DNA from 2 places in the Herbaspirillum sp. NPDC101397 genome. Region 2 is predicted to be linked to the other one. Evidence: predicted binding sites of a transcription regulator. Region 2 holds the regulator's gene; the other holds the start of a gene.
The links. The regulator LexA, encoded in region 2, represses DNA repair genes until DNA is damaged. The targets are predictions, from matches to a motif close to ACTGTATNNNNATACAGT.
Positions count from the first base shown of each region.

Region 1: a site for LexA is predicted at 4,756-4,773, ahead of recA (recombinase RecA). Genes of this name have one in related genera too.

Region 1 is NZ_JBIWNS010000003.1:198,531-213,433, forward strand. Features, by position in the region: gene ACIROW_RS08820 (aliphatic sulfonate ABC transporter substrate-binding protein) at 1-108, opposite strand, end outside; gene ACIROW_RS08825 (ABC transporter permease) at 146-1,009, opposite strand; gene ACIROW_RS08830 (aliphatic sulfonate ABC transporter substrate-binding protein) at 1,014-2,009, opposite strand; gene ACIROW_RS08835 (sensor histidine kinase) at 2,175-2,780, opposite strand; gene ACIROW_RS08840 (tetratricopeptide repeat protein) at 2,784-4,415, opposite strand; gene recA (recombinase RecA) at 4,828-5,934, shown strand; gene recX (recombination regulator RecX) at 5,991-6,461, shown strand; gene sucC (ADP-forming succinate--CoA ligase subunit beta) at 6,893-8,059, shown strand; gene sucD (succinate--CoA ligase subunit alpha) at 8,077-8,958, shown strand; gene ACIROW_RS08865 (TerC family protein) at 9,125-9,850, shown strand; gene ACIROW_RS08870 (pilin) at 10,049-10,561, shown strand; gene moaC (cyclic pyranopterin monophosphate synthase MoaC) at 10,625-11,140, opposite strand; gene ACIROW_RS08880 (M48 family metalloprotease) at 11,239-12,798, shown strand; gene ACIROW_RS08885 (DUF2946 family protein) at 12,820-13,416, opposite strand; gene ACIROW_RS08890 (YheT family hydrolase) at 13,420-14,370, opposite strand; gene ACIROW_RS08895 (YybH family protein) at 14,435-14,866, opposite strand.
Region 2 is NZ_JBIWNS010000009.1:222,054-236,956, forward strand. Features, by position in the region: gene fliD (flagellar filament capping protein FliD) at 1-98, opposite strand, end outside; gene ACIROW_RS21505 (flagellar protein FlaG) at 328-687, opposite strand; gene ACIROW_RS21510 (flagellin) at 765-1,853, opposite strand; gene ACIROW_RS21515 (tetratricopeptide repeat protein) at 2,189-4,156, opposite strand; gene lexA (transcriptional repressor LexA) at 4,344-4,994, opposite strand; gene rpsF (30S ribosomal protein S6) at 5,247-5,615, shown strand; gene priB (primosomal replication protein N) at 5,650-5,943, shown strand; gene rpsR (30S ribosomal protein S18) at 5,977-6,261, shown strand; gene rplI (50S ribosomal protein L9) at 6,288-6,740, shown strand; gene ACIROW_RS21545 (replicative DNA helicase) at 6,913-8,319, shown strand; gene ACIROW_RS21550 (DUF47 domain-containing protein) at 8,429-9,055, shown strand; gene ACIROW_RS21555 (inorganic phosphate transporter) at 9,141-10,148, shown strand; gene ACIROW_RS21560 (PhoH family protein) at 10,229-11,923, opposite strand; gene ACIROW_RS21565 (peroxiredoxin) at 12,367-12,846, opposite strand; gene ACIROW_RS21570 (polysaccharide deacetylase family protein) at 12,925-13,866, opposite strand; gene ACIROW_RS21575 (bifunctional UDP-4-keto-pentose/UDP-xylose synthase) at 14,110-14,903, opposite strand, start outside.

The sequences.
Region 1 (14,903 bases), on a different contig from region 2:
CTTACCGGTCTGTGCGAAGGCGGGCAGGGCGAAGCTGCCGGCTGCAGCGGCGGAGGTCAGTGTGGCGATAGCGTGGAGCAGGCGGCGGCGTTGCAATTGAGTTGTCATGAGGAGAAAAGGTAAAGTCGAAAGATGGTCAGCCGGGTCAGTCTGGCCGAGAAGCCAGCACGTCGCGCCAGCGCAATTTGCGCGTCTCGATATGCTTGAGCAGGCTGTCGGAAAGTTTCCCCAGCGTGGCCAGGATGATGATGGCGGCCAGTACGATGTCGGGACGGCTGCTTTCGCGGCCGTCGGACAACAGGTAGCCGACGCCCTTGGTGGCGGCGATCAGCTCGGCCGCGACCAGGAACATCCAGGACAGGCTGAGTCCGGTGCGTAATCCCGTGAACAGGTTCGGCAAAGCCGCCGGCAGCAGGATGCGGCGAATCAGGTCGCGTGATGAAAGACCATGGATTTCGCCGACTTCGAGCAGTTTGCGATCGACATTGTGGATGCCGGCCACCAGATTGATATAGACCGGGAAGAACGCGCCGATGGCGATCAATACAATCTTGGGCGTCTCGTCGATGCCCAGCCACAGCAGCAGCAAGGGAATCCAGGCCAGGCTGGGGATTGCACGCAGCGCCTGAAAGGACGGCTCCAGCAGCGACTCGGCGCGTCTATGCATGCCGACCAAGACGCCGAAGGCGACCGCCAGCAGCGCGCCGATGGAGAAGCCTGCGGCTACGCGCGCCACGCTGACGGCGATGTGGGCGAACAGGTCGCGCTTGGCCAGTGCGTAGATGGTCTGCGCAATCTCACTCGGCGGCGGCAGCAGCCGTGACGGGATCAGGTCCAGCGCTGAGCCGATTTCCAGCGCGCCCAAAAAAAACACGGGCAGCAGGGCTCCCCATGGCCAGTTGATGGGCTTCTTCGGCGCGCGGGCGACCTCCGTGGCACGGTCTTGCGCATCGTGCAAAAAACCAGCTTGATGCGCTTCCAGCGACAGCAGCGAGTGCGACTCTTTCATGGCTTCATGCCTGGCGGATCAGGCCTTGCGAGTAAGCAGGATCGATCAGCGTGGTGATCGTTCTGGAGAGGTCGGTGCCGCCCTTGACCAGTTCTTCGTCGAGCAGGATGGGCGCAGCGGCGCGCAGCGCGTCGATATGTTCCTTGCCGATCTGCGGGTTGGAAAAATCATTGCGTTTGAGTTGCAGTTGCGCCACCGGCAGCGACAGCTTGGCTTCTTCGGCGATCAGCCTGGCGGTCTCGTCCGGGTTCTTGATGATCCACAGGCGCGCACGTTCGTAGGCGCGAATCACGCGCTTGACCTCGTCCGGATATCTGGCGGCGAAGCTGTCGCTGACGTTGAGGAAACCGTAGGTATTGAAATTGACGTTGCGATAGATCAGCTTCGAGCCGGCTTCCAGCTCGCTGGCCGCCAGATGCGGATCGAGTCCGGCCCAGGCGTCGACGCGCTTTTGTTCCAGCGCGACGCGACCGTCGGGATGTTGCAGGTGGAGGATTTCCACGTCGCTCTTGGAGAGACCGTTTTCATGCAGCGCACGCAGCAGGAACAGATAAGGATCGGTGCCCTTGGTGGCGGCGATTTTCTTGCCCTTGAGTTCCTTTACCGATTTGATGGTGGAGTCTTTCTGTACTGCCAGCGCGGTCCACTCGGGACGCGAAAATACATACACCGCCTTGGCCGGATTGCCGTTGGCGCGCGCAAGCAGGGCGGCCAGACCGGCTGTGCTGCCGAAGTCGACGCTGTCGCTGTTGAGGTATTCGAGCGCGCGATTGCTGCCCTGGCTCAGCACCCATTTCACCGAACCTCCGGAGGACTTCAGGTCTTCTTCCAGCCAGCCGAATTTCTTCAGCACCAGGCTGGGTGGTGAATACGTTGCATAGTCGAGGCGGATGGTCTTGGGCGCGTCGGCGGCGCGGCCGATCAGCGGCAGGCCCAATGCGGCAGAGCCGAAGGTTGCTGCCGTGGCAGTGCTCAACTGGAGGAAGTGGCGGCGTTGCATGATGTCCTTTTCTTGTTCGAGTCTGTCAGGCCGCCTCGTTGCAAACGAGGCCAGCCTGTCCCTGTCGGGATGACTCTACGGACGAAGTCCAGGGAAAAGAACGATTTTTTTCGCGCTTGCTTATGCGTTCAACGCATGCCGGGCGCGCAGAGAATCAGCACGATGTCAGGGTAAATGCAGTTCGAACTGGGCGCCGCCGTCGGGATGGTTGCTCAGCAATGCTTCGCCTTTCTTGTCGCCCTTTTGGTGGGCGGCGGCGATGGCCTTGCACAAATCCATGCCGAGACCGGTGGACGGTTTGATTTCGTGCGTGCCGATGCCGGGGCCGTCGTCGCGGATACTGAATACCACGCCGTTGCCATCCTTGCGGCAGGACAGTTCGATGTGCGAGCGGGCGAAGCGGGTGGCGTTCTGCAACGCGGCTTCGAGCGCCAGGCCGACCAGATTTTCATCGAAGAAGGCGACCAGCGGCATGCCTGCGCTATTGATCGCGACCTCGAGGCCAGATTGACTGATGGTCAGGTGGCGTAGCAGGCCTTCAAGGAAATCCTGCGGCGACAGCGCTTCGATCTGCGCCGTCAGTCCTTGCGAAGACGCTTTATACAGCGTCAGGAAGCCGATCAGCTTTTCCTGCAGCGTGAGGCAGGTCAGGTGCGCGTGGCCGGCGCGCTCGTCGGGCGACTCGGCGGCAAGCACGCGCAATTCACCCTCCAGTACGCCGAGCGAATTCTTGATGTCGTGAACAATAATGGCGGCCAGTTTTGCGTCCATGGATCAGCTCTTCTGCGCAGCTTTGGCAACCGCGTCTCGTAGGAATTTATGCATCTTGCTGACGCGGTCGTTGCCCGGGATCAGGCGGTCCAGCGTATTGAGGTAGCGGTTGACGCGCTTGACGTAATCCTGATTGATCCCGCGCTGGCTCATCCACAGCAGATGCAGCTGGGCGGCTGCCATCAGCACGCCGGTGTTTTCCGGCATGCTGTGCAGCGCTTCTTCCAGTTTGGCCAGCGATTCATCCGGCTTGGCGCTGCGCATCAAGGCGTTCGCTTCGGCAATGATGCCCATGCATTGCTTGACGGCGCCGTCGACCAGTTCGTCGGTCATGCTTTCCTTGCCGCAATCAGCCAGGACTTTGCGCGCCAGCGTCAGCAGCGTCTTGTTTTCGTGGTCGGACTTGACGGCCTGTGAAATCAGCTGCGCGCCTTCTTCGTCGCGACCGACCGAGAACGCAGCCTTGGCCAGCGCCAACGTCCCCATTTCAGATGGGGTACCTTCGGCGGCATTGCGTGCCGCTTCGAACGCCATTTCGGCGGAAATCATGTCGCCCAGCTGAACATACGCCTGCGCCGCCACTGCCGATTGCGTCGAGATGAACATCTTCGATTCAGCGTAGCGCTTGGGCGCATTGGCCAGCAGCGCCAGCGCCGCATCTCCGTCGCCGGTGTCGACGTGCACCTGTGCCAGCGTCAGCAGGTCGCTCGGCTGCGCGGTCAGCGAACCCTTGGTGTGCTTGAGCACCTTGTCGAACGCTTCCTTGGCCTGGTCCAGGTCGCCGACGCGGTAGGCGGCGTCGCCGACCAGGCGGCTGCGGCGCGCCGACGGGATGATTTCGGACGAACGCGCGAGGGCGTCCAGCGCCTGTTGCTGATTGCCTTGCGCCTCTTCAATCTGCGCCAGCAGGTCGTAGGCTTCAATGTATTGCGAATTCTGCGCCAGCACGGCTTGCACCAGCACCTTGGCGTCGTCGAATTGGCCGGCCACGATATTGCAGCGCGCCATGCCGACCTTGGCCCATACCAGGTCGTCGCGCATTTCCAGCGCCTGCGCGTAGACCGCGCGCGCTTCTTCGATGCGGCGCAGTTCGATCAGCAGGCTGCCCTTGGTCTTGAGGATGTCGACGATCCATTTGGGCGCGACCTTCAGCACGTTGTCGCATTCAACGATGGCGCCGGCCTGGTCCTTGCGCTTGAGCTTTTCATTGATCGGCAGCAGCGCGTTCTGCTTTTCCAGCAGGCGGTCGATCCGGTCGGCCAGCTTGGACGCCGTCAGCGGCTTGAGCATGTAGGCGTCAGGCTGGAATTCGGCGGCGCTGGCAACCAGGTTGTAACCGCTTTCGGCCGTGACCATGATGAACATGGTGGTGGGCGACAGCATATGCTGGGTGCGGAAGAATTCCAGCAACTGCTGACCGTTGGTTTCCTTGTTCAGGTTGTAGTCGCAGACGATGAGGTCGTACGTACTGCCGCCCTGGACGGCGCGAATCGCTTCGTCGGGCGTGCCGGCCTGGTCGACTTTGGTGATGCCGAGCTGGCCCAGATGCATGCGAATGTTTTGGCGCATGGCCGGCATGTCGTCGATGATGAGCGAGCGCAGGCTGGAAATGCGGCTGAATGGAACCAGGGTCATAGGGGGAAAGCAGGAAACTCGTAATATTACTAGCTAGAAATGTATATCAAATACGTCGAATATCCGCAATAAATCTGGGATATTCCTTGAAATCATCTGCATTATCGCTGAAAGACGCTACAGCCGTCGCTTCCGAAAAACGAGGAACAGACGTTGTGCATGCATGAACCGTACCGGCAGGGCCGTTATAATCGGAATCTCGGGAGCCGGGGAATCGGCGGCATACTAACAGACTATCGAATTTTTTTTCGATCGCAATCGTATTCCTTGCGCTGTCGCGCCATTTCGGCCCATTCCGCTATTCCGGATTGCAACAGCAGAAAAAGAACTTGCACAAACAACTGTTTTTTTATACAGTGCTGCTTAGTTGATCTCTGACTGATCCGAACGAACACTTTGTTGAAAGAACCCTATGGACGATAAAAAATCCGCGAACAACTCTGAGAAGGGCAAAGCGCTGGCCGCTGCCCTTGCACAGATCGAGAAGCAATTCGGCAAGGGCTCGGTCATGCGTATGGAAGACGGCGCAGTCCTCGAGGAAATCCAGGTCGTCTCGACCGGCTCCCTTGGCTTGGACATCGCGCTGGGCGTCGGCGGTCTGCCGCGCGGCCGCGTGATTGAAATCTACGGTCCGGAATCCTCCGGTAAGACCACGCTGACACTGCAAGCCATTGCTGAAATGCAAAAAATCGGCGGCACCTGCGCCTTTATCGACGCGGAACATGCACTGGACGTGACTTACGCGCAGAAACTGGGCGTCAATTTATCCGAACTGCTGATTTCGCAGCCCGATACCGGTGAACAAGCGTTGGAAATCACCGATGCGCTGGTGCGCTCCGGCGGCGTTGACCTGATCGTCATCGACTCGGTTGCTGCCCTGACGCCACGTGCCGAAATCGAAGGCGACATGGGTGACTCCCTGCCGGGCCTGCAAGCACGCCTGATGTCGCAAGCGCTGCGCAAGCTGACCGGCAGCATCAACCGCACCAGCACCACCGTGATCTTCATCAATCAGATCCGCATGAAGATCGGCGTCATGTTCGGCAACCCCGAAACAACCACCGGCGGCAACGCGCTGAAGTTTTACGCCTCCGTGCGCCTGGATATCCGCCGCACCGGCTCGATCAAGTCTGGTGACGAAGTCATCGGCAGCGAAACCAAGGTCAAAGTCGTCAAGAACAAGGTGGCGCCGCCATTCCGCGAAGCTCACTTCGACATTCTTTATGGCGAAGGCACATCGCGCGAAGGTGAAATTCTCGATCTGGGCTCAGACGCCAAGATCGTGGAAAAGTCCGGCGCCTGGTACAGCTATAACGGCGAACGTATCGGCCAGGGTAAGGACAATGCACGCAATTTCCTGAAAGAACGTCCGGAACTGGCGCGCGAAATCGAAAACAAGGTACGCGTTTCGTTGGGCGTTCCTGAATTGGCTGCAGGTGGTGCAGGTACTCCTGCTGCTGCAACACCGGCACCAACTGGCAAAGGTTCTGCAAAGAACGTCGCTGCCGAAGAATCCTGATGTCGTTGTACTTCGCTCGTGTCTTGTCGGTCGCAACGATCGCGACGGTGTGACCGATGCCCAGGCCGCAAATCAGCCTGAAGGCGCGAGCGCTCAAATATCTCTCTTCACGTGAGCATAGTCGTCTGGAACTTGCGCGTAAGCTAACTCCTTACGCGCAAGATGACGACGATATCGAAGCTCTGCTGAACTGGCTGCAAGAATCCAAATTCCTTTCTCAAGAGCGTTTCTCCGAATCCTTGGTGAATCGTCGCGTTGGCCGTTACGGCAACAACCGCATCCTTTCCGAATTGAAAAGCCACGGCATCACCGGCGAAGCGCTGGGGGAAGCCAAAATTGGGCTCACCCAGGGTGAAAACGAGCGGGCGCGCGAAGTTTTGCGGCGCAAATTCGACGAAGCGCCGACCGACGGCGTGGCGCGCGCCAAGTGCATGCGTTTTCTACAGCAGCGTGGTTTTTCGCATCGGGCGATTCAAGCGGCGGTCAAAACTGCGTGGAGCGACGGTGAGCATGACGATTTTGATTGACCGATCGGTCGATTAATCAAGGTTTCCCTTCGGTAGTTCGTCAATACCCCTGCTGTAGCGTGGACTTTTGTCCGTACGGCAATCCCGCAAAAATAGTCTCCATAAGCCCATCCTGCTGCCTAGGCGGGGCGAGCTGTGCTAAAATCTCCGGGTTTTTGCTGCGCCGCATTAGCGGCTGTCATGGCAATCTTTGCGATGACGACACGCAATGCGACAACGACTAATGTTGATCAAATGGCATTCTCTATGCCCAATGCACTGTCTGCACCTTCTACTAAGCAATCCGCCCGGCTGCATCAGCCACGCGTCTCCTCGTTCGGGGAAAACGCGCCAGCGCGGATTCTTGCCTCCATTCGCGCCGCGCGGTGTTGCCGCCAGCCGGATTTCAATCCAGTAAGTTTTATTTAATAGTGTCTTAAAGGGAAGCTCCCATGAAAATCCATGAGTATCAGGGCAAAGAAATCCTCCGCCAATTCGGCGTGACCGTTCCACGCGGCATTCCATGCCAATCCGTTGAAGATGCCGTCAAGGCAGCTGAAACGCTGGGCGGTCCGGTGTGGGTCGTCAAGGCGCAAATCCACGCGGGTGGCCGCGGCAAGGGCGGCGGCGTGAAAGTCGCCAAGTCCCTGGAACAAGTCAAGGAATACGCCGGCCAGATCCTCGGCATGCAATTGATCACGCACCAGACTGGCCCTGAAGGCCAAAAAGTGCGTCGCCTGCTGATCGAAGAAGGCGCGGACATCAAGAAGGAACTGTACGTTTCCATGGTCACCGACCGCGTCAGCCAACGTGTGGTCCTGATGGCTTCCAGCGAAGGCGGCATGGACATCGAAGAAGTTGCAGAAAGCCACCCTGAACTGATCCACCAGATCGCCATCGATCCGTCGACCGGCCTGACCGATGCCGACGCTGACAGCATCGCCACCAAGATCGGCGTTCCAGCCGCGTCCGTGGTCGACGCGCGCAAGCAATTGCAAGGTCTGTACAAGGCATACTGGGAAACCGATGCGTCGCTGGCCGAAATCAACCCGCTGATCCTGACCGGCGACGGCAAGGTCATCGCTCTGGACGCCAAGTTCAACTTCGACTCCAACGCGCTGTTCCGTCATCCTGAAATCGTCGCTTACCGCGATCTGGACGAAGAAGATCCAGCTGAAGTCGAAGCTTCCAAGTTCGACCTGGCCTACATTTCCCTCGACGGCAACATCGGCTGCCTGGTCAACGGCGCCGGTCTGGCCATGGCCACCATGGACACCATCAAGCTGTTCGGCGGCGAGCCAGCCAACTTCCTGGACGTCGGCGGCGGCGCAACTACAGAGAAGGTTACCGAAGCATTCAAGATCATGCTGAAGAACCCAGAACTGAAAGCCATCCTGGTCAACATCTTCGGCGGCATCATGCGCTGTGACGTGATCGCCGAAGGCGTGATCGCTGCGTCCAAGGCCGTTTCCCTGAAAGTGCCGCTGGTTGTGCGCATGAAGGGCACCAACGAAGAAATCGGCAAGAAGCTGCTGGCCGACTCCGGCCTGCCGATCATCTCGGCAGACAGCATGGAAGAAGCTGCGCAAAAAGTTGTTGCTGCAGCCAACGGTAAATAATAGGACAAGGAATAGCTATGTCGATTCTGATCAATAAAGACACCAAAGTCATCACCCAAGGTATCACCGGCAAAACCGGTCAATTCCACACCCGCATGTGCCGCGATTACGCGAACGGCAAGAACGCTTTCGTTGCAGGCGTGAACCCGAAGAAGGCCGGCGAAGATTTCGAAGGCATTCCAATTTTCGCGAATGTGTCCGAAGCCAAGAAGGCTACCGGCGCGACCGTTTCGGTGATCTACGTTCCACCTGCAGGCGCAGCAGCTGCGATCTGGGAAGCTGTCGAAGCCGACCTGGACCTGGCCATCTGTATCACTGAAGGCATTCCTGTGCGCGACATGCTGGAACTGAAAAACCGCATGGCCAAGGCCGGCAGCAAGACATTGCTGCTCGGTCCTAACTGCCCAGGCCTGATCACACCGGACGAAATCAAGATCGGCATCATGCCGGGTCACATCCACAAGAAGGGCCGCATCGGCGTGGTTTCCCGTTCGGGCACATTGACCTATGAAGCCGTCGGTCAACTGACCGCACTGGGTCTCGGTCAATCGTCCGCAGTCGGTATCGGCGGCGACCCGATCAACGGTCTGAAGCACATCGACATCATGAAGGCCTTCAATGACGATCCGGACACCGATGCCGTCATCATGATCGGTGAAATCGGCGGTCCTGACGAAGCCAACGCTTCGTACTGGGTCAAGGACAACATGAAGAAGCCAGTCATCGGCTTCATCGCCGGCGTGACTGCGCCTCCAGGCAAGCGCATGGGCCATGCCGGCGCGCTGATCTCGGGTGGTGCTGATACTGCCGAAGCGAAGCTGGCGATCATGGAAGAGTGCGGCATCAAGGCAACACGCAATCCGTCGGAAATGGCGCGTCTGCTGAAGTCGGTGCTGTAATTCATTTGCCGCACTGGCAAGCGAACGGCAGGCTGGATTGATTTGTCGACGTTGTTGCGATCGTTGCAAACTCGGCAGAACTTCCCGGCCTGACCGGTGACATACCAATATGGGGAGCTCCGGCTCCCCATATTGCTTTAGTGTTCACGAATATTTTGGGGGTTGTATGGATTTTTTGACGGAACTGAACTGGCTGGCGGTCGGCCAGATCATCCTGATCGATATTTTGCTCGGTGGCGACAACGCCATCGTGATTGCGCTGGCGTGCCGCAACCTGCCGGCCAACCTGCGCTTGCGCGGCATCCTGTGGGGCACGTTCGGCGCCATCGCCATTCGTATCGTGCTGATCGCCTTCGCGGTGACCTTGCTGCAAATGCCGTTCATCAAGCTGGTGGGGGGCGTCCTGCTGTTCTGGATCGGCACCAAGCTGCTCAGCGAAGACGACGGCCATGGTGAAATCAATGGCAGCGACAAGCTGTTGTCGGCGATCAAAACCATCGTCGTGGCCGACCTGGTGATGAGCCTGGACAACGTCATCGCGATTGCCAGCGCTGCCGAACAGGCAGCCGGCGAACATCAGTTGCTGTTGGTGGTGTTCGGCATTCTGGTCAGCATCCCCATCATTGTCTGGGGTAGCACGCTGGTGCTCAAGCTGATGGAAAAGGCGCCGCTCATCATCACGCTGGGCGCGGCTTTGCTCGGCTATCTTGCGGGCGGCATGATCATCTCCGACGTGGCGATCAAGGGCTGGGTGCAGACCTATCTGCCGCACCATGAGTTCGAGGTGCCCGGCCTGCAACTGCATCTGAGCCTGCCCGGCGTGGTCGGTGCCATCGGCGTCGTGATGGTCGGCAGCTGGCTGGCACGCAGGGCGCAAAAGCACGCGGCATAAAGAAGGTCTGAAGCAACCGGGCGAGGCCGGATGATAAATTCCGCCTCGCCCGTGCGGTTATAAAGATGTTCACAAATTCGCCGTGGGCGAATATGATCCATGCGGGGAGTCTGGCGTTGCCCGAGAGAAAACGACGGCCGTGGACAGATGGCCAGGCAACGCTCCCGAAACTCGATTTTTTTGTAATAGGAAAACAATATGCAAGCGAAGCGGTCCGCACGTTACTCACCCACCGGTTTCACCCTGATTGAATTGATGATCGTTATCGCCATCGTAGGTGTCCTCGCGATGGTGGCGATTCCGCAATACCGGGATTACCTGGTCCGCACGAAAGTGGCGGAAGGGCTAAATCTGGCGACCCCGGCAAAGATGGCGGTATCGGAGACGATCGCCTCCAAGAATGGCACCGGCTTTGACCAGAACGCGACCGGTTATACATTTACGCCGTCGACCGATATCAAGTCGATTTCCGACATCAAGATCGCGCAAGGCGGCATTATCACTATCACCTTTGGCGAGATTGGTGGCGAAGCCAATGGAAAGACCCTGAAGCTGGTGCCGTCGGCGAGCAATCCAAGCGCGATTACCTGGTTGTGTCAGACCGCGCCCGGAACATCAACTACGGCGACCACACCGGCTACGGCAACCACACCGGCTGCAGACTTGCCGACGCTGCCTGCAAAATACGCCCCAGAAGTCTGCCGCGGTTAATCCGTTCAGCGGTAATAAAAAAGCGTGCATCAGCACGCTTTTTTTACGCCCACAGCAAACGTCTCAGGCCTGCGACCACGATCCCGATTTTCCGCCATGTTTCTCCTGGACCCGAATATCGGACATCACCATGCCGCGGTCAATCGCCTTGGACATGTCGTAAATCGTCAGCAGTCCGACCTGCACGGCAGTCAGTGCTTCCATCTCGACGCCGGTCTTGCCGTTGGTTTCCACGCGCACCGTGCAACTGATGCGCGACAAGACTGCATCAATGGAAAAATCCACCGACACATGCGTCAGCGCCAGCGGATGGCATAGCGGAATCAGGTCGCTGGTACGCTTGGATGCCATGATGGCGGCGATGCGGGCGATGCCGAGGACGTCGCCTTTCTTCGCGGTGCCAGACTGGATCACGGCCAGCGTTTCGGGTTTCATGGAAATGACGCCGCTGGCGACGGCGATGCGATGAGTGTCCTGCTTGGCGCCGACGTCGACCATGTGCGCTTGTCCGCCCTGATCGAAATGGGTCAGGCCCTGGTTGGCGTCGGCCGGTGAATTTGGCGTGTTGGAATCGGTCATGGCGGCGGAAAGTGAAAATCGGTCATTACTGCAGGTATCATAGCAGGCATTGAAAGAGCCACTCACGCTCCAAGCCACCCCTTACTCAGTGCCCGTCTATGCGTCAGTCTGTATCTTCTGAACAAACACATCGTCGTCGTTCGCTGTTGCGTCCAGCTTTGCGTTCCCTGTTCGCCGCGCTCGCGCTGACTGCTGCGACGCTGCCGCTGGCCGTCGCGCCGACCACAGGTGTTGCGCAGACGTTGCCGACGCTGGGAGATACCGAACGCGAGGGATTGTCGCCGCTGGTGGAGCGCAAACTCGGTGAGCAGATCATGCGCGATATCCGGCGCGATCCCGACTACCTCGATGACGGCCCGGTGCTGGAATACCTCAACAACTTCGGCTCCAACCTGGTGTCCGTGCGGCCGGACGTGCGCGGTGAAGCAGGCTACGATTTCTTTTTCTTCGCGGTGCGCGATCCGGTGTTGAACGCCTTCGCTTTGCCGGGCGGCTTCATCGCAGTACACTCCGGCCTGATGCTGGCAGCGCAGAGCGAGTCCGAATTGGCCTCGGTGCTGGCGCATGAAATCGGTCACGTCGCCCAGCGCCACATCGCGCGCATGATCGGCCAGCAAAAGCAGAATTCCATGATCCAGCTTGCTTCCATCGTGCTCGGTGCGCTGGCCGGCGTCTCCAGAGTCGGCGGCGACGCCGCCATGGCGACGATGATGGGCGGCACCGGCCTTGCGATGCAACGGCAACTTAATTTCAGCCGCGACGCCGAGCGCGAGGCCGATCGCGTCGGTTTGCAAATCCTGCGCGACGGCGGCTTCGACACCTCTGGCATGGTGGCGTTTTTCGGTCGTCTGCAAAGCGCGTCGCGCGGGCTCGGCGACGCAGTGCCCCCCTACCTGCTGACCCACCCGCTGACCACCGAACGTATCGCCGACATCCAGGCGCGCATACGCGACCAGCGTTACAGGCAGCGCGCCGACAATCCCGATTTTCAGCTGATTCGCGCGCGCGTACGTCTGTTGCAGAACAATACGGCGCAAGGTACCCGCGATGCCCAGGCGTACTTTGAATCGCAGCTGCGCCAGAATACCAAGATGCAGATCATGGTGTCGAAGTACGGTCTGGCGTACGCGGCTTATCTGCAGCGTTCCTACGACAAGGCCGAGAGCCTGTTGCAGGAAGCGCGCGCGGCGTCGCAGCCGATGGTGCCGAGCATTCTGTTCACCAATCTCGACATTGACATCAAGCTGGCTAAAAAACAAGGCGCCCAAGCGCTCAAGGAAGCCGACGCTGCGCGCAAGCAATTCCCGTTGTCGCGCGTGGTGGCGCATCAGTACGCGGATGCGTTGATCGAGGGGCAGCGCTACGACGTCGCCGTTACCTATTTGCGCGACCAGGCGCAGCTGTATCGCCAGGAAGTCGCGGTGCAGGATCTGCTCGCCAAGGCCTATGCGGCGCAGGGCAAGCAAGCGCTGCAACACATGGCGCTGGCGGAATCCTATGTACTGCAAGGCAGTTTGCCGGCGGCGCTGGAGCAGCTCGGCATCGCACGCAAGGCGCCGGATGCCACCTTCTACGATCAGGCCATGATTGATGCGCGTGAGCGCGATCTCAAGGAGCAGTGGAAAGACGAGATGAAGGAAACCAAGGGGCGCGGATAATCGTCACGACTCAAGACCTTGTCAGGAAGTCGCGCGAGGGTGCGTGACGAAACCGAATTGTCCGGCCAGCTCGTCCGCACCGATTCGTTGCAAAGGGAGGTCGTTGCCGTCATGGGAGAAAACGAGTCCGGCTGCATCGCTTCCGTCCAGCCACTCCATGATTTCCTCATCACCGGCCGCCCGGCCCCCAACCGTCAGTGTCGCCAGCACGGCGGCGGCGTCGCGGTCGTCCAGCGCAGCGACGATAGTGCTCGATGCCAGCACCAGTTGGCCTTCCCGCGTCAGCCAGGCATGTGAAATCGCTTCCAGTGTGGCGCCGGTCTGGGTGATGAATCCCGCGACCGGATCGGTGCGCACGATATGCGGCGTCAACTCAAGATCAACGTAGACGCGCTGCGGACCGTTCTGAAAATACCAGCGGCCTTCCTCATCGTGGGTGTAATTGCGGTTGATGAAGCCGAGCAGCGCCGGATGCGCGATCTTGTCGCCGGGAAGATCAAGATGCTGGGCGCGTTCGTCGCGCATGCGCCAGTGTCCGCGCGCATCTAGCTTCAGCCAGCCGAAGCAGTGTGGCACATTCGGCCACTTGGCCATCGCTTGCCTGACGACGTCATCCATTGCTTATTTGCCTTCCAGAAAATGCAGCATGCGTTGCGGCAGCCAGCCCAGCTCGCCCGGCGGTGCGCCGGTGGGGAAGCCGACATGGCCGCCTTCATCAGGATATTCCAGTTTGACGCAGGCGGCAGCGCTTTCCGGCAAATACTGCGGCGGCAGGAATGGATCGTTTTTGGCGTTGAGCACCAGTGTCGGCACCGTGATGTCGTGGAGGATGTGCTTGGCGCTGGCGCGGTCCCAATAGTCTTCGGTATTGCGGTAGCCATGGAGCGGCGCCGTGACGATGTTGTCGAAGGTGTAGAGGTCGCGGGCCTGCAGCAGCGCGTCGCGGCTGAACAGGCCGGGGAATTGATCCAGCTTGACCAGGCATTTGGGACGCATGGTGCGCAGGAACACATGTGAATAAATCCGGTTGAAACCATGCGCCAGCGCCGCGCCGCCGCCGGCCAGGTCGAGCGGCGCCGACACCGCGCACGCGGCGTCGATGAACTCGGCCTGGTGCTGCGATTCGCCGAGCCAGCGCAGCAGAGCGTTGGCGCCAAGCGAGACGCCGGTGGCGTAGAACTTGCCGGCGCCGATGGTCGCCCGATGCGTGACCAGGCGGCGCAATATCCAGTCAAGTTCGCCGCTGTCGCCGGAATGGTAAAAGCGCGGCGCCAGATTGATTTCACCCGAGCAGCCGCGGAAATGCGGCACCACGCCGGTCCAGCCGCGCGCAGCCACTGCCGCCATCAGGGCGCGGCAATAGTGGCTGTCGGAGGAACCTTCCAGTCCATGGAACAGTACCACCAGCGGTTGCCCTGGCTGGCCGTCGACGAAGTCGACATCGATAAAGTCGTCGTCGGGCGTGTTCCAGCGTTCACGCCGGAAATGCACCGGCGGCTTGGCGATGAAGGTCGACGGATAAATCGTTTGGAGGTTGCCGCCGGGAAGCCAGCGAGGCGCGATGTAGTGCATGGATGGAGAACAGTGGATGCGCCGCCGCAGGACGGGATGCCAAGCGGGCGGCGCAGAAAAAATATCAGTGCAGCATGGTCTCGGCGATCGGCTCCGACGGCGCCGGTCCCGGTGCGACCGAGGCGTGGTGCGTGACGATGCGCCAGCCTTGTGCGGTCTTCATGTAGACATTGGTGGCGATGACGTGCACGTCCGGCTGGCTGTTGTCGGGATGGTGGATGTCCTCGATCACGTTGTGCACGGCGGTGGTGATGGTGTGTGCCGCATGCAGCTGGCGCGGCTGGATGTGCAGGCCGCCGCGCGCGAGGATTTCTTCCCAGCTGTTGCGGATGGCGACATGGCCGACCAGGCGTGCTGCGCCGGGATGGATACAGACGATTTCCTCGTCGTCGGCCCACAGCGCCATCAGCGCATCGAGGTCGGCGCGGGACAGCGCATCGTAATACGCTGCTTCGATTTCATCGGGTGAACCATGTAACAGTTTGGCGCGCGGCATGTCTTCTCCAGGAGGAAAAAGCAAAAAGGACCAATCG
Region 2 (14,903 bases):
TCAAGAACCTTTGCCTCGGCGCCCATCAGTTTGGAAACGAGGGTCGCTACGTCGAGGGGACCGGCCGAGGTCGAGATTGTCCCGGTAGAGGTGGCCATGCTATCTCCTGAATTCTATGCGTTGAACGCAAAACACGATGCTGAAATCAGACAAGAGTGATAAAGCTGGCTGGCTTCACATCAATTGAGTGTCAACTCTTGATGGGGTTCTGATGACATGCAACAGAAAAATGAAATCTGTTATGAACTATCGGGGCGAAATATACCATGCGCAAAATGTTGCGCTTGCGCATGAATATTAAAAATGCTCCAACAGTTCGTAGCAGACTTACGCCTTGTGATTGATCAACAAACCTTGCATCTTATCAATCGACTTTGCGATAGCAACGGCTTCTTCGGTAGGAATCTGGCGAATGACGACGTCAGTTGCCGTATCAACAACCTTCACAATCGTTTTGCCGGTTTCCTGATCACGCGAAAAATTGAGATCCGATGCGTTCTTGCTTGCAAAGTCATTCAATTTATCGACGGCATCGGCCACATCGCTTTCGGTGGAACGCTGCGCTTGCGGGGTTGCTGCAGGCGCAACTGTCGATACCACTGGATCTGGTTTGGTGTTGGACGGCTGCACCGGCACGTACGAACCGGAGTCACCTGCAGCTGTGATATTAAGCGGGGAAATCGACATGTTTTTACTCCTTCATCAAGGAATATGCGGAGAATATCTACATATTCTCCGCATATTATCCTACATGGCTCTTAAGACTACTTCAACAGAGACAGGACGCTTTGCGGTGCGGAGTTCGCCTGCGAGAGCATCGCCGTACCTGCTTGTTGCAGAATTTGCGCACGTGTGAGGTTTGCAGTTTCTGCCGCGTAGTCTGTATCCATGATACGGCTGCGCGAGGCGGTGATGTTTTCGCTCGAAATCTGCAAGTTGCTGATGACGGCGCTGAAGCGGTTTTGGACCGCACCGAACTCGGCGCGCTTGGACGAGATCAGGTTGATCGCGTTGTCCAGGTTCTTGATCGCTTTTTGTGCATCGCTTTGTGCCGATGGATCGGCGATTGCCTTGTCCAGCGACAGCTTGGCGCTGTCGATAGCGCTTTGCAGAGTCACAGCCGAAGCTGCCAGTGCTGTTGCTGTCAGTGTCGAACCTGTCGAGAACAAGCTGTCCAGAGCAGCCTTGGCCGAAGTGTAAGTCACTTGAGCAGCATCAACCGAAGTTGTCGTGCCCAGACCAATCAGACCCTTGGCGCTGGTACCGATGACGTTAGCCATGGTCTTGTCGTTGGACAAGTCGGACAGCGAAATGCTGATTTGGTCGTTCAGTTTGTTGTCGGTAACGTTGGCGCCGACTTGGAAAGTCAGTGTCAGGGAAGCCGAAACGTTGGCGCTGTCGGAACCTGTACCAGCGCTTGCACCGGAACCAATACCTGTGAACAGGTTTTGACCGTTGAAGTTTGTACCGTTCAGAACGCGGAAAGTTTCGTCCGACAGTTGCTTGTATTCGTCGTTCAGGGTCTTGCGATCCTGAGCGCTGTTCGAGCCGTTGGAAGCTTGAACCGCCAGTTCGCGCATACGTTGCAGGTTGTCGGTAACTGTGCTCAGTGCGCCTTCAGCGGTTTGAGCCAGGGAGATACCGTCGTTGGCGTTACGTTGCGCAACTGCCAGGCCTTTGACCTGAGCATTCATGCGGTCGGCAATTGCCAAGCCTGCAGCGTCGTCCTTTGCGCTGTTGACGCGCAGACCGGAAGACAAACGTTGAATCGAAGTGTTCAACGACGATTGCGACATGTTGAGGTTGCGTTGCGTGTTAAGCGACGCAATATTGGTATTAATGACTGATGCCATGTTAATTCTCCTAAGATTTGAGGCCGATAAATCCGAGTTTCAGTGCTTAACTTTGGTTTTTACCTAAAGCCTCAGGCGTTCAAACCGCTGTTGTTAGCTATATCGGACGGTATCGGAAAAAGTTTAATGTTTATCGCAAAAAAATTTTTCCAATGCTGTCCGACCTAAAACTGCGTGCTTCTATACGTCAAGCAAATCTTATTTCGACGCTATTTAAGAAAACTTTAGTAGGTATTCTTGAAAAGTTCCGTTTTGAGGCGTAGAAAGGTGGCGAGGGGGCTTTCAGCGGACTTTTTTGCAACTTGCCGCATAGGGTGAATGCGGCAAGTATTTGATTACGCTGTCCTTTTTTTCTTTTCTTGTGCCAGGATTGCGAGCTCCGAAGCTACTTTGCTGATAACCGCAGGCCAGTCGTTGCGAGTTGGCTGGCGGAACAAGCGCATGCTCGGATACCACGGCGAATCCTCCCGGTCGTTCAGCCAGCGCCAGTCGGGCGTATGGGCCAGCAACGTCCAGGTTGGCCGGCCGAGCGCGCCGGCCAGATGGACCACAGAAGTGTCGACGCTGATGATCAGGTCAAGATTGGCCATCACCGCGGCCGTATCGGCAAAGTCATTAAGGGCATCGCCTATATTGTACACAGGCAATTCTTTAGGGAGCTTGGCCAACTCAGATGTGACAAGTCCTTTCTGGATGGAAAAGAACTGGACACCGGACGTATTAAATAGAGGAGCGAAGGTCTCAAGTGGAATGGAACGTTTCCGGTCATTGCCATGCTCCGGATTACCGGCCCAGACGAAGCCGACGCGCAGGTCGCCGGTATTGTCTGCGAACATGTCCATTTTGTCTTTCCAGCGCTTGATGTCCTGCGGATCGGCAGATAAATAGAACGGATAGGAAGGGATGTCTTCGACGCGATCGGTACCGAGCGCGTGCGGCAGGCTCATCAGCACGTAAGCGTAGTCGCACTTGGGCAGAGGATCGTTCTCACGCACCAGTGTCACCTGATCGGACACGCTGCGGAACAGGCGGGCCAACGGATCCTTGACGTGCAGCGCCACACGGGCGCCTTGTTCCAGCAACTTGTGGACGTAGCGTACGAACTGAATGCTGTCGCCGAAGCCTTGTTCGTGCATCAGCAGAATGTATTTGCCCTGGAGCGAAGACTTGCCATCCCATTTCGGGATCAGTTCGAAAAGCTTGTGGATCAATTTATAGACGTGGCGACGCTCTTTGACTTCCAGTCTGCTCTCATGATTGGCCCAGCCATCCTTCAGGTCGCCTGCCAGAAGTTGTCCAAGTGCAAGATTGTGCTGGGCGGTCAAATAATTGGGTTTGAGCGCGAGTGCATCTTTGAAATATTGCAGTGAGGACACCGTCTCACCGTAATCGTACATCGTCGCGCCGATATTGTTGTGCGTCAACGGGTGTTTCGGATCGACTTCAAGTGCCTTATGGAACAGCGCCATGGCTTCTTCATAGCGATCTTGGTGGGAAAACAGGCTTGAGGCGAGTTTCGTATAACTGTTGGGATCTTTGGGGGCCAGTTCGATGATGCGCTGGTAATGCTCGTTGGCCTTGTCGTATTCCTTTAGTTTGATATAGGTGTCGGCGATCTTGGTCTGCGCGTAGATGTCGGTCGGATCCAGCAGCAAGGACGTCTTATGGCTTTCCAGTGCATCCTTGAGCATGTCCATTTCCTGGAGAGCGATGCCCAGATTGGTGTGTGCCGGCGCGAAATTTATTTGCAACTGCAGTGACTTGAACAGTACGTTGATCGCTTCCTTATATTGCTTTGCATCAATCAGTGCCTTGCCAAGGTGGGACAGCGGTCCGGGCGCCTCAGGATTGCGTCTGACGGCATCCTCGAAATAGGCGATCGAAGCATCCGGATCGTTCTTTTCATGCAGGGCGTTGGCGAGGCCGATACGCGCGTCTTTATTCTCGCTGTTGAGTTTGATGGCTTCCTCGTACAGCGCGATCGAATCGTCGATCCGGTCTTGCTTGAGGACGGAGGTGGCCAAGTTTGCAATATATTCCGAATTGGTCGGATCTGCCGCCACCGCTTTGCGCAAGGCGGCTTCTGCGCCGATGAAGTCGTTCTCATGCATGGCGACCAGGCCCCATGCATGGTTGGCATAGACCAGATTTGGCGCGCGTTTGAGCACTTGGGCACACAGCTCTTTTGCTGCGTCGACTTTGTGATCATCCAGCAAGTTTAAGCATTCTCTTACGGCCAGGAGATCCTTGATGTTGGGTTGAGCGCTCTTGTTGGCGGGCTTGTTGCTGCTACGCGTTGACATTGTGGTTCCTTACCGGATTGAGTAATGGTGCTGCTTTGCGAGCGGAAAAGCTATTTTTGCAATGCTTTGCCCGGTCGCAGTTAGCTATCGGTATCATATGATGCAATTCTGCTTTCGATCTGGCAAACAGACGTAAAAAAAGCCCGCGATTTAGCGGGCTTTAGTTTGGGTGGGGTCCGAGGCGAAATCAATTCCAGCTGCGCAGCAAGCCGACGGCCAAGCCTTCCAGGGCGAAGTTTTCCTCTTCGGATGAGACCTTGATCACCTTGAAGTCGGGATTTTCAGGCAGCAACTCGATCAGCGAGCCGGTCTTGCGATAGCGCTTGACCGTGACGTCATCGCCGATTCGCGCCACCACGATCTGGCCATTGCGCGCCTGATCGGCCTTTTTTACCGCGAGCAGATCGCCGTCCAGAATGCCGGCGTCGCGCATCGACATGCCGCGCACCTTCAGCAAGTAGTCCGGCTTGGCCGAAAACAGCGCCGGGTCGACGTTGTAATTGCTCTCAATATGTTCTTGCGCCAGGATCGGCGAGCCGGCAGCGACGCGGCCGACCAGCGGCAGCGACAGCTGCATGAGTGCAGGGTGGGGCAGCGCCATCTGGCGGCCAGGATTGGTAATCGATCCATCTCGCAGGCGGATTCCGCGCGAGGTGCCCGGAGAAATTTCGATGGCGCCTTTGCGCGCCAGCGCCTGCAGATGCTCTTCGGCGGCATTGGCGGAGCGGAAGCCCAGCTCATTGGCGATTTCTGCTCGTGTAGGCGGGAAGCCGGTGTTTTCGATGGCGTCTTTGATCAGATTCAGAATCTGTTCCTGGCGAGCGGTCAGTTTGAGCATGTCGGCTTTCGGGGAAGTTATGCTGGTTGCATAAACAGTCTGTATTTTTATACAGTTATAAAGCAGTGTCAATCTGCAATATTGAAATCATGTCATCGACCGTTTTCCGATCTGTGGGCGCTGTTCCACGGCAAATGCCTGAAAGTATTGAGGTTTTGGGCGTTCTGGTATATGATTGCGGGCTTTCCTCTTCCCACACTCGTCTTGACGCCGAGGTGGGCGATTTGTTAATCAGTCCATAAAGGAGTCTACATGCGTCATTATGAAATCGTATTTATCGTCCATCCGGACCAAAGCGAGCAAGTTCCAGCGATGATCGAGCGTTACAAAGGCATCGTTACTGCACGCGGCGGCAAGATTCACCGTGTCGAAGATTGGGGCCGCCGTCAATTGGCGTACCAAATCCAAAAACTGGCAAAAGCACACTATGTTTGCCTGAATATCGAAGTTGACGGCGAAACTCTGGCCGAAATCGAAACCGGCTTCAAGTTCAACGATGCAGTGTTGCGTCACCTGACAGTCAAGATGAAGAAGGCCGAAACCGGTCCTTCGCCAATCCTGAAGGCTGTCCAGAAGGAAGACGCAGTAAAGAGCAATCGCGCAGAAGCACCAGCGGCTTAATTGCTGACATTGCGATAGAAAAGCATCAGGGAGCGTGAATCACTTTCAGTTTGTTGCCACCATCGCCGAGCGTGACGTCATACGTTACACCCCGGCAGGCATCCCGGTAGTGACTGCGAAGTTGCAGCACCAATCGGAGCAGACGGAAGCGGGCATCAAGAGGTTGGTCGAGTTTGAAATCACTGCATTCGCTGCAGGCGAAATTTCAGGTCGGCTTAACCGGGCCGGTCTCGGCGAGATGCTCAAGTTCAGCGGTTTCATGGCGCGCAGGAATCGCAACAGCAAAAGCATCGTGTTTCACATCGTTGATTTTGAATCTGTAGTTTAGAACCACTCAATTTTAGATATCAGGAGCCGCAAAATGGCATTCGGTAAAAAGTTCGATAAAAGCAAGTTGAAGCAAAAACGCCAACAGCAAAACCCGCTGTTCAAGCGTAAAAAATTCTGCCGTTTCACAGCCGCAGGTGTTGAGCAAGTCGATTACAAAGACGTCGACACTCTGAAGGATTTCGTGCAAGAAAACGGCAAGATCATGCCAGCACGTCTGACCGGCACCAAGGCACACTATCAGCGTCAAGTTGACACAGCGATCAAGCGCGCACGCTACCTCGCGTTGCTGCCATACACAGATCTGCACAACGCGTAATTGACGACGAGATATAGGAGAAAAACATGCAAGTCATTCTGTTGGAAAAAGTCGTTAATCTCGGTGGTCTGGGCGAAGTCGTCCGCGTCAAGGACGGTTACGCACGTAACTTCCTGATCCCGCAACGCATGGCGCGCCGCGCCACAACAGCCGCTATCGCTGAATTCGAAGCGAAGCGCGCCGAGTTGGAAAAAGCCGCCGCTGAAAAGCTGGCAGCAGCACAAGCCCAAGGCGAAAAACTGGCCGGCTTGACAGTCAAGATCACCCAGAAGTCCGGCGTTGACGGTCGTCTGTTCGGTTCCGTGACCAACTTTGACATCGCTGACGCGCTGACAAAGCAAGGTTTCCCGGTCGAAAAGGCGCAAGTTCGTCTGCCACAAGGTCCTCTGAAGATCGTTGGCGATCACGCTGTGTCGGTTGCTCTGCACACCGACGTCGTGGTTGACGTGACTGTTGCTGTTGCGGGCGACCACGCGTAATTCATTACGCCAAGTCGTTCCATCTGTTTTGATAAAGAAGCCGGGTTCGCCTGGCTTTTTTATTTTTCCGGTCCCGTACATCATGCCGGGACCGGTGCAAGTCTGACCGTAGTTTGTAAAACCGCCGGCTAATCTGCCTCCGCACCTGTAGCGACTACTCTTAGCAGGTATAATGCGCGCCATGAACGCATCTCCCGATCCGCAACTAGAATCCCTGCGCGTCCCGCCGCACTCCATCGAAGCCGAACAATCCGTCCTTGGCGGTTTGATGCTTGATAATGCTGCGTGGGATCGTATTGCCGACTTCGTCAGCGCAGAAGATTTTTATCGCTACGATCATCGCATCATCTTCCAGCACATCGTTAAGCTGATCAACGAAAGCAAGCCGGCCGACGTGATCACCGTCTACGAGGCAATGTCCACCAGCGGCAAGGCCGAAGAAGTGGGCGGCCTGAGCTATCTCAACGCGCTGGCGCAAAACACGCCTTCTGCGGCGAATATCCGTCGCTACGCCGAAATCGTGCGCGACCGCGGCATCCTGCGCAAGCTGATCACGGTGTCGGATGAGATTTCAGGCGACGCTTTCCACCCCCAAGGCAAGAACGTCAAGCAGATGCTCGACGAGGCCGAATCCAAGATTTTCGCGATCGCGGAAGAGGGCTCGCGCGGCTCGCAAGGCTTCCTGTCGATTCAGCCGCTGCTGACCCAGGTGGTCGAGCGCATCGACGAACTGTACAACCGCGACAGCACCAGCGACATCACCGGCGTGCCGACCGGCTTCATCGATCTCGACAAGATGACTTCCGGCTTGCAGCCGGGCGATCTGATCATCGTGGCCGGCCGTCCTTCGATGGGTAAAACTGCGTTTTCCATCAACATCGGTGAAAACGTTGCCATCGACAGCGGCCTGCCGGTTGCCGTGTTCTCGATGGAAATGGGCGGCGCCCAGCTGGCCATGCGTATGCTGGGCTCGGTCGGCCGTCTCGACCAGCATCGCCTGCGCACCGGCCGCCTGATCGACGAAGACTGGCCGCGCCTGACGCACGCGATTCAGAAGATGAACGACGCGCAGTTCTACATCGATGAAACACCGGCCTTGAGTCCAATCGAATTGCGCGCGCGCTCGCGTCGCCTGGCGCGCCAATGCGGCAAGCTCGGTCTGATTATCATCGACTACTTGCAACTGATGTCAGGCAACGGCGGCGGCAACAGCGGCGAAAACCGCGCCTCTGAAATTTCCGAAATTTCGCGGAGCCTGAAGGGCCTCGCCAAGGAACTCAATTGCCCGGTGATCGCCTTGTCGCAGCTGAACCGCGCGCTGGAGCAACGTCCCAACAAGCGTCCCGTGATGTCCGACTTGCGCGAATCCGGCGCCATCGAGCAGGATGCCGACGTGATTTTGTTCATTTACCGTGACGAAGTTTACAATCCCGATTCACCGGACAAAGGCACCGCCGAAATCATCATCGGCAAGCAGCGTAACGGTCCGATCGGCAGTATCCGCCTTGCGTTCCTGGGGCAATTTACCAAGTACGACAACTATGTCGGCAGTCTGGCGTCGCCTTACGGCGGCGACTGACGCGGCGAAGTTCATCGCTCAGCCCCGGGCTGCGCGGACAATGCAGGCCGCCTCCCTGGCGGCTCATGTTGTGTAAGTGAAGCATTAATTATTCATAAGAGAGTGGAACATGTTTGGACGCCTGATGCCCACCGAGGGCAAGTTTTTTGATCTGTTCAACCAGCACGCAGAGCTGGGTGTGAAATGCGCCAAGGAAATGGTCGCATTGATGACCAATTTCGACGACCTGGAAATTCGCGTGCATGCGATCGAGACCCTGGAAAAGCAGGCGGACAAAGTCACTCACAACACCATCGAGCTGTTGCACAAGACCTTTATCACACCACTGGACCGTGATGACATCCATCAACTGATCACCCGCATGGACGACATCCTCGACCTGCTGGAAGATGGCGCGCAAACCATTTCGCTGTATGACATCAAGGCCATCACGCCGGAAGCCAAGCGCCTCGCCGAACTGTGCCTGGCCTGTGCCGAGAAGGTGAAAGCAGCCGTCGGCCTGCTGCACAACATGGATAACTCGCGCCAGATCCTCGCCATCTGCGAAGAGATCGACCGCTTCGAATCGGATGCCGACCATGTCATGCGCGCCGCCATGTCCAAACTGTTCCGCGATGAGCCTGATGTGCGCAACCTGATCAAGCTAAAAGCCATCTACGAAATCCTGGAAACCGTTACCGATCGTTGCGAAGACGTCGCCAACATCATTGAAGGCATCATCGTCGAAAATGCCTGACCTTCGCCATTGACTGCGCCGGCGCTCGACACTGGCGCCGTCACGGTGCGATGTTGCCGCTGCTTCTCAAGATAACGGTTTATCCATGCATACAGTTCAAATTAGTTTTCACATTCTTGCCTTGCTGATTGTCCTGGCGCTGCTGTTCGATTTCATGAACGGTTTCCACGACGCTGCAAATGCCATTGCGACGGTGGTGTCCACCGGCGTGTTGCGTCCGCAAACGGCGGTGGCGATGGCGGCGTTCTTCAATCTGGCCGCGGTGTTTGTTTTTCATCAACTGCACGTTGCCGCTTCGGTGGGCAAGGGCACGATTGATCCCGCCGTGGTGGACCACGTGGTGGTGTTCGGCGCCTTGATCGGTGCGATTTTCTGGAATCTCGTGACCTGGTACTACGGCATCCCGTCGTCGTCGTCGCATGCCCTGATCGGCGGCCTGGTAGGCGCTGCGGTCGCCAAGGCCGGCACCGGTTCGCTGGTGGCTTCAGGCCTGATCAAGATCGTCATCTTCATCGTGCTGTCGCCGCTGCTGGGCTTCATCCTGGGATCCATCATGATGTTGCTTGTGTCGTGGATCTTCGTGCGCTCGACGCCGCGCAAGGTTGACGGATGGTTCCGCCGCGCCCAGTTGGTGTCGGCATCGATGTACAGTCTCGGCCATGGCGGCAATGATGCGCAGAAGACCATCGGTATCATCTGGATGCTGTTGATTGCATCGGGCAATTCCGGAGCCGACAATCCGCCGATGTGGGTGATCATCAGCTGCTATTGCGCCATCAGCCTGGGCACACTGTTTGGCGGCTGGCGCATCGTCAAGACCATGGGCCAGAAGATCACCAAGCTCAAGCCGGTAGGCGGCTTCTGCGCCGAAACAGGTGGTGCGATCACGCTGTTCATCGCCACCGCAATGGGTGTGCCGGTCTCGACCACGCACACCATCACCGGCGCGATCGTCGGTGTCGGCGCATCGCACAAGATGTCGGCGGTGCGCTGGGGCGTTGCGGGCAATATCGTATGGGCCTGGATCTTCACGATTCCGGCATCGGCGTTCGTCGCGGCGATCGCCTGGTGGATCGGCATGCACATCCTGTAAGCGGACGTCTCTGCGGACAATAAAAAAGCCACCTCGCGGTGGCTTTTTTATTTGCTGCATGCTTCTGCTCCGATGCTGCCTTACAGGACATCGCTGGCGTGATCCGCCAGACGCGAACGCTCGCCGCGCGCCAGCGTGACGTGGCCGCTGTGCGACCAGCCCTTGAAGCGGTCAACGACGTAGGTCAGGCCGCTGGAACCTTCGGTCAGGTAAGGCGTGTCGATCTGCGCGATGTTGCCGAGGCAGACGATCTTGGTGCCCGGACCTGCACGGGTGACCAGGGTCTTCATCTGTTTCGGCGTCAGGTTCTGCGCTTCGTCGATGATCAGGAATTTGTTGACGAAGGTGCGACCGCGCATGAAGTTCAGCGACTTGATCTTGATGCGCGAGCGGATCAGGTCTTGCGTTGCCGCACGGCCCCATTCGCCGGCGTCGCCGTCGGACTTGTTCAACACTTCCAGGTTATCGTCGAAGGCGCCCATCCACGGCCCCATCTTCTCTTCTTCAGTACCGGGCAGGAAACCAATATCTTCGCCCACCGGCACGGTGACGCGGGTGACGATGATTTCGTTGTAGTTCTTGGTTTCCAGTACTTGCGCCAGACCGGCCGCCAGGGCGAGCAGGGTCTTGCCGGTACCGGCCTGACCGAGCAGCGTGACGAAGTCGCACTCCGGATTCATCAGCAGGTTCAGCGCGAAGTTTTGCTCACGGTTGCGCGCCGTGATGCCCCACACGCTGTTCTTGGTGTGACCGTAGTCGCGCAGCGTCTGCAGGACCGCAGTCTTGCCGTTGATTTGCGTGACCTGGCCGTAGAAGGCCGGTTCGCCGTTCTTCGGTTCGATAAAGACGAACTGGTTCATCAGCATGGAGGGCACGTGCGGACCGGTCACACGGTAATAGGTGTAGCTGGTGCCGTGCTTGTTTTCCTGCCACGACTCCATGCCCTTGCCGTGCTTGTTCCAGAAGTCGTCCGGCAGTTGCTGGATACCCGAATACAGCAGGTCGGTATCTTCCAGCACATGGTCGTTGAAGTAATCTTCCGCCGGCAAACCGATGGCGCGCGCCTTGATGCGCATGTTGATGTCTTTCGACACCAGCACGACCGGACGGTCCGGGTATTGCTGGTCAAGCGCACGCACCACGCCGAGAATCTGATTGTCGGCCTTGCCTTCCGGCAGGCCATCGGGCAGCTTGGCGTTCTGCAGCTTGGTCTGGAAGAACAGGCGGCCCTTGGCGTCCTTGTTGCCCAGCTTGGACAGCGGGATGCCGAGGTCGATGGCGTCTTCAGCGATGTCGCTGACCAGCGCATCAAGCGAGCGTGAAATCTGGCGTGCGTTGCGGGCGACTTCCGACATGCCCTTCTTGTGGTTGTCGAGTTCTTCCAGCGTGATCATCGGCAGATAGATATCGTGTTCCTCGAAGCGGAACAGCGAGGTCGGATCATGCATGAGCACATTGGTGTCGAGCACGAACAGTTTCGACACGCCGAGCTTGTCGGCGATGCGACTGGTGGTCGACTTGGCGCGCGATTCCAGCACTTTGGGTGTGGCCACACGCGGTTTCTCGGCCGGGCTCTTGCCGGTGATCTTGGCTTGCGGCTGCAGTGGCTGCTGCGCCTTGGCGACCGGAGCAGCAATGGAGGCAACCGGGGCAATCGGTGCAGCAGGTTCTACCAATGCGATATGGGGTTTGACGGTTTTACCGCGTTCGGCCTTCGGATAATCTTTGGGCGCCAATAAGGCAGCTGGTTTACTCGGCAGTTTGGGCAGGGGCATCAGAACCTCGGTAGTGAAGGGAAGAAAAATGCCGCTTTGTCAGAGCGTACAGGTCTTGCTGGAGGTGCAACAACGAACGACTGCCGCTAATAAAACCCTTCTTGGTACAGGCATGCGTCGCCGACGGACGCAGGAAAAGAGGAAGGAGGGCTTGATTAGTGGAAGAGGGGAAGGCGGCGGACAAGGCAATGCTGCGCGTACCGTCGGTACAGGTGTAGCGTGTTGCCGGTGCTTTCTCCGCAGCGCAAATTCGCAAAGTAAAAAAGCCGTTTTGGCAGGTTCGGGACCTGATCCAAAAACGGCTTCCAAAAAACGGTTTTCTATTTGAATTCAAAGGCTTATCTAAATTGACCGCAACTTTCGGCTGGCGGCTGCAACATGACTCTTGAGATCGATCTTGCTGCCGCTCGGGAAAACGTATGTCGTCGTGGGACTAACGTTTCTTAAGCAATTGTCTTCACAAAACTGAGCACCTCGTCGACATGCGATGGCACTTTTACTCCACGCCATTCTTTCACCAATGTGCCCGATCCGTCAATCACAAACGTACTGCGTTCGACGCCGCGGACTTTCTTGCCATACATGTTCTTCATTTTCATGACGTCGAACATGATGCACAGCGTTTCGTCAGGATCGGAAATCAGTTCAAAGGGCATGTCCAGCTTGGCCTTGAAACCTTCGTGCGACTTCAGGCTATCGCGGCTGATGCCGAAGATTTCCGTATTGTGCTTCTGGAATTCCGGATAGCTTTCGCGGAACTGGATGCCCTCGGTGGTACAGCCCGGCGTATTGTCTTTTGGATAAAAGTACAGCACCAGCTTCTTGCCTTTGTAATCCGACAGCGAGAAGGTTTTGCCGCTGGTCATCGCAGCGGAAAATTCCGGCACGGTCTTGTTCAGTATGGATGGTGTGTCGTCAGTCAAAATGGCGTCCCGAGGTAAGTGTTGGTGTTGTGTCGTCGAGAATCGTGCGATGTCGCGTGTCTGTCTTGCGCATGTCGCTTATGCGGCCTGCAGAATCATGTCGCCGGAACGTCCCGGCAACTCGCCCCATGCGATAGGCAGAATCGGCAGGACATCGTATTTCACGGTCTGGTAGTACTCGCCCATCGACACCAGATCGTAGCCTTGGGCGCGCCAGCCGAGCAGCAATTGCTCAAAGATGGGGGCAAGTTTCTGCCCTTCAAGCTCGGCATGCAAGGTAAAGACATGGTCGCGACGTTGTTCGGTCAGTCGCAACAGCATAGCGGCGACATTTGACGTATCCATGACAACGCCGTTGATGGTGCGGCCGAGCAGCTCGTCGAGCGTCGGCAGCGTGGTCGGCAATTGCACGCACGACAAAGGCTTGCCTCCGGAAGCGAGGCGATGCGGACCGGCGTCGAGATCCTGCAGCGAACCGTCTTCGTTGAGCAGCGCGCGACCGTCCGAGGAATAGGCGATGCCGAACTCATCGAGCTGGGCAAAGGCGTAGTCGTTCATTTGCCAGCCGGCGGCGCCGTGCGTCACCGGCGTATGGCCGAAGATGTCGTGGAAGCGCGCATAAGAACGCTGCATGGTCTCGCGCGTCCAGGCCGCATCGCGCGTGCGCACGTGGTCTTGCCAGACGCGGTGATCCCAGGTGTGGATGCCGCATTCGAAGCCGGCGTCGCGCACCGCGCGCATGTAGTTTGCACAGGTCTTGCCGATGTCCGGCGCCGGCAGCAGCGTGCCGTACATCAGCGTTTTGATGCCGTAGTGTTCGACCACTGACGTGCGAGACACCTTGCTGAAGAAGCCGGGGCGGAATACTTGCTTGAGCGCCCAGCCGGTGTGATCGGGCCCGAGCGAAAACAGGAAGGTCGCATTGGCGTCATGACGCAGCAGTTGGCGGACCAGATTGGGCACGCCTTCGCGGGTGCCGCGATAGGTGTCGGCGTCGATTTTGAGAGTGATCTGGGGCAAGGTTGCTTGCTTTCTTGAGGGGAGGGCGGTGGCGTCAACGGTCATGCTGCTGCGACGGCGACGCGCGCGATCCGGTTGCCTGATGACCAAATTGTGGCACGAAAGGCGCGACGAATAAACCCATTTTGAGGATTCATTCGTATTTTCCTGAGCGTTTCCGTGACGAGGCGATTGCCGATATGCTTATTCCAGCACAAAAAAAATCCGCCCGAGGGCGGATTGGTTTGGTGCGCCTGACGATGATCAGTCAACCAGTGCGCGGGCCTCCGCAACCTGGCCGCGATACGCGTCAAAAATATTGCGCAGCGTGTCGGCCATGGTGAAGGTCGGCTTCCAGTTCAGCTCTTCACAGGTGTTGGTGATCTTCGGCACGCGGTTCTGCACGTCCTGATAACCCTTGCCGTAGTAGGCGGTGGACGTGGTCTCCACCAGTTTGACCTGCTTGGCCGAATCGGCGTATTCCGGATACTCGGTGGCCAGCTTCAACATCATGTCGGCCAGATCCTTGATCGAGTAGTTGTTGGTCGGGTTGCCGATGTTGTAGATTTTGCCGGTGGCGATGCCGCCTTCGTTGGCGATGATTTTCATCAGCGCATCGATGCCGTCGTCGATGTAGGTGAAGGCGCGTTTTTGCTGGCCACCGTCGACCAGCGAGATGTTTTCACCGCGCACGATGTGACCGAAGAACTGAGTCACGACGCGTGAGCTGCCTTCTTTCGGTGTATGGATCGAATCCAGACCGGCGCCGATCCAGTTGAACGGACGGAACAGCGTGAAATTCAGGTTGTCTTCCATGCCGTAGCCCCAGATCACGCGATCCATCAGTTGCTTGGAGCAGGAGTAGATCCAGCGCGGCTTGTTGATCGGGCCACAGATCAGTTCGGATTCTTCGGAATCGAATTCGTCGTCATGGCACATGCCATAGACTTCCGAGGTCGACGGGAACACCAGATGCTTGCCGTACTTGGCGGCAGCACGCACGATCGGCAGGTTGGCTTCGAAGTCCAGTTCGAACACGCGCAGCGGCTTGTTGACGT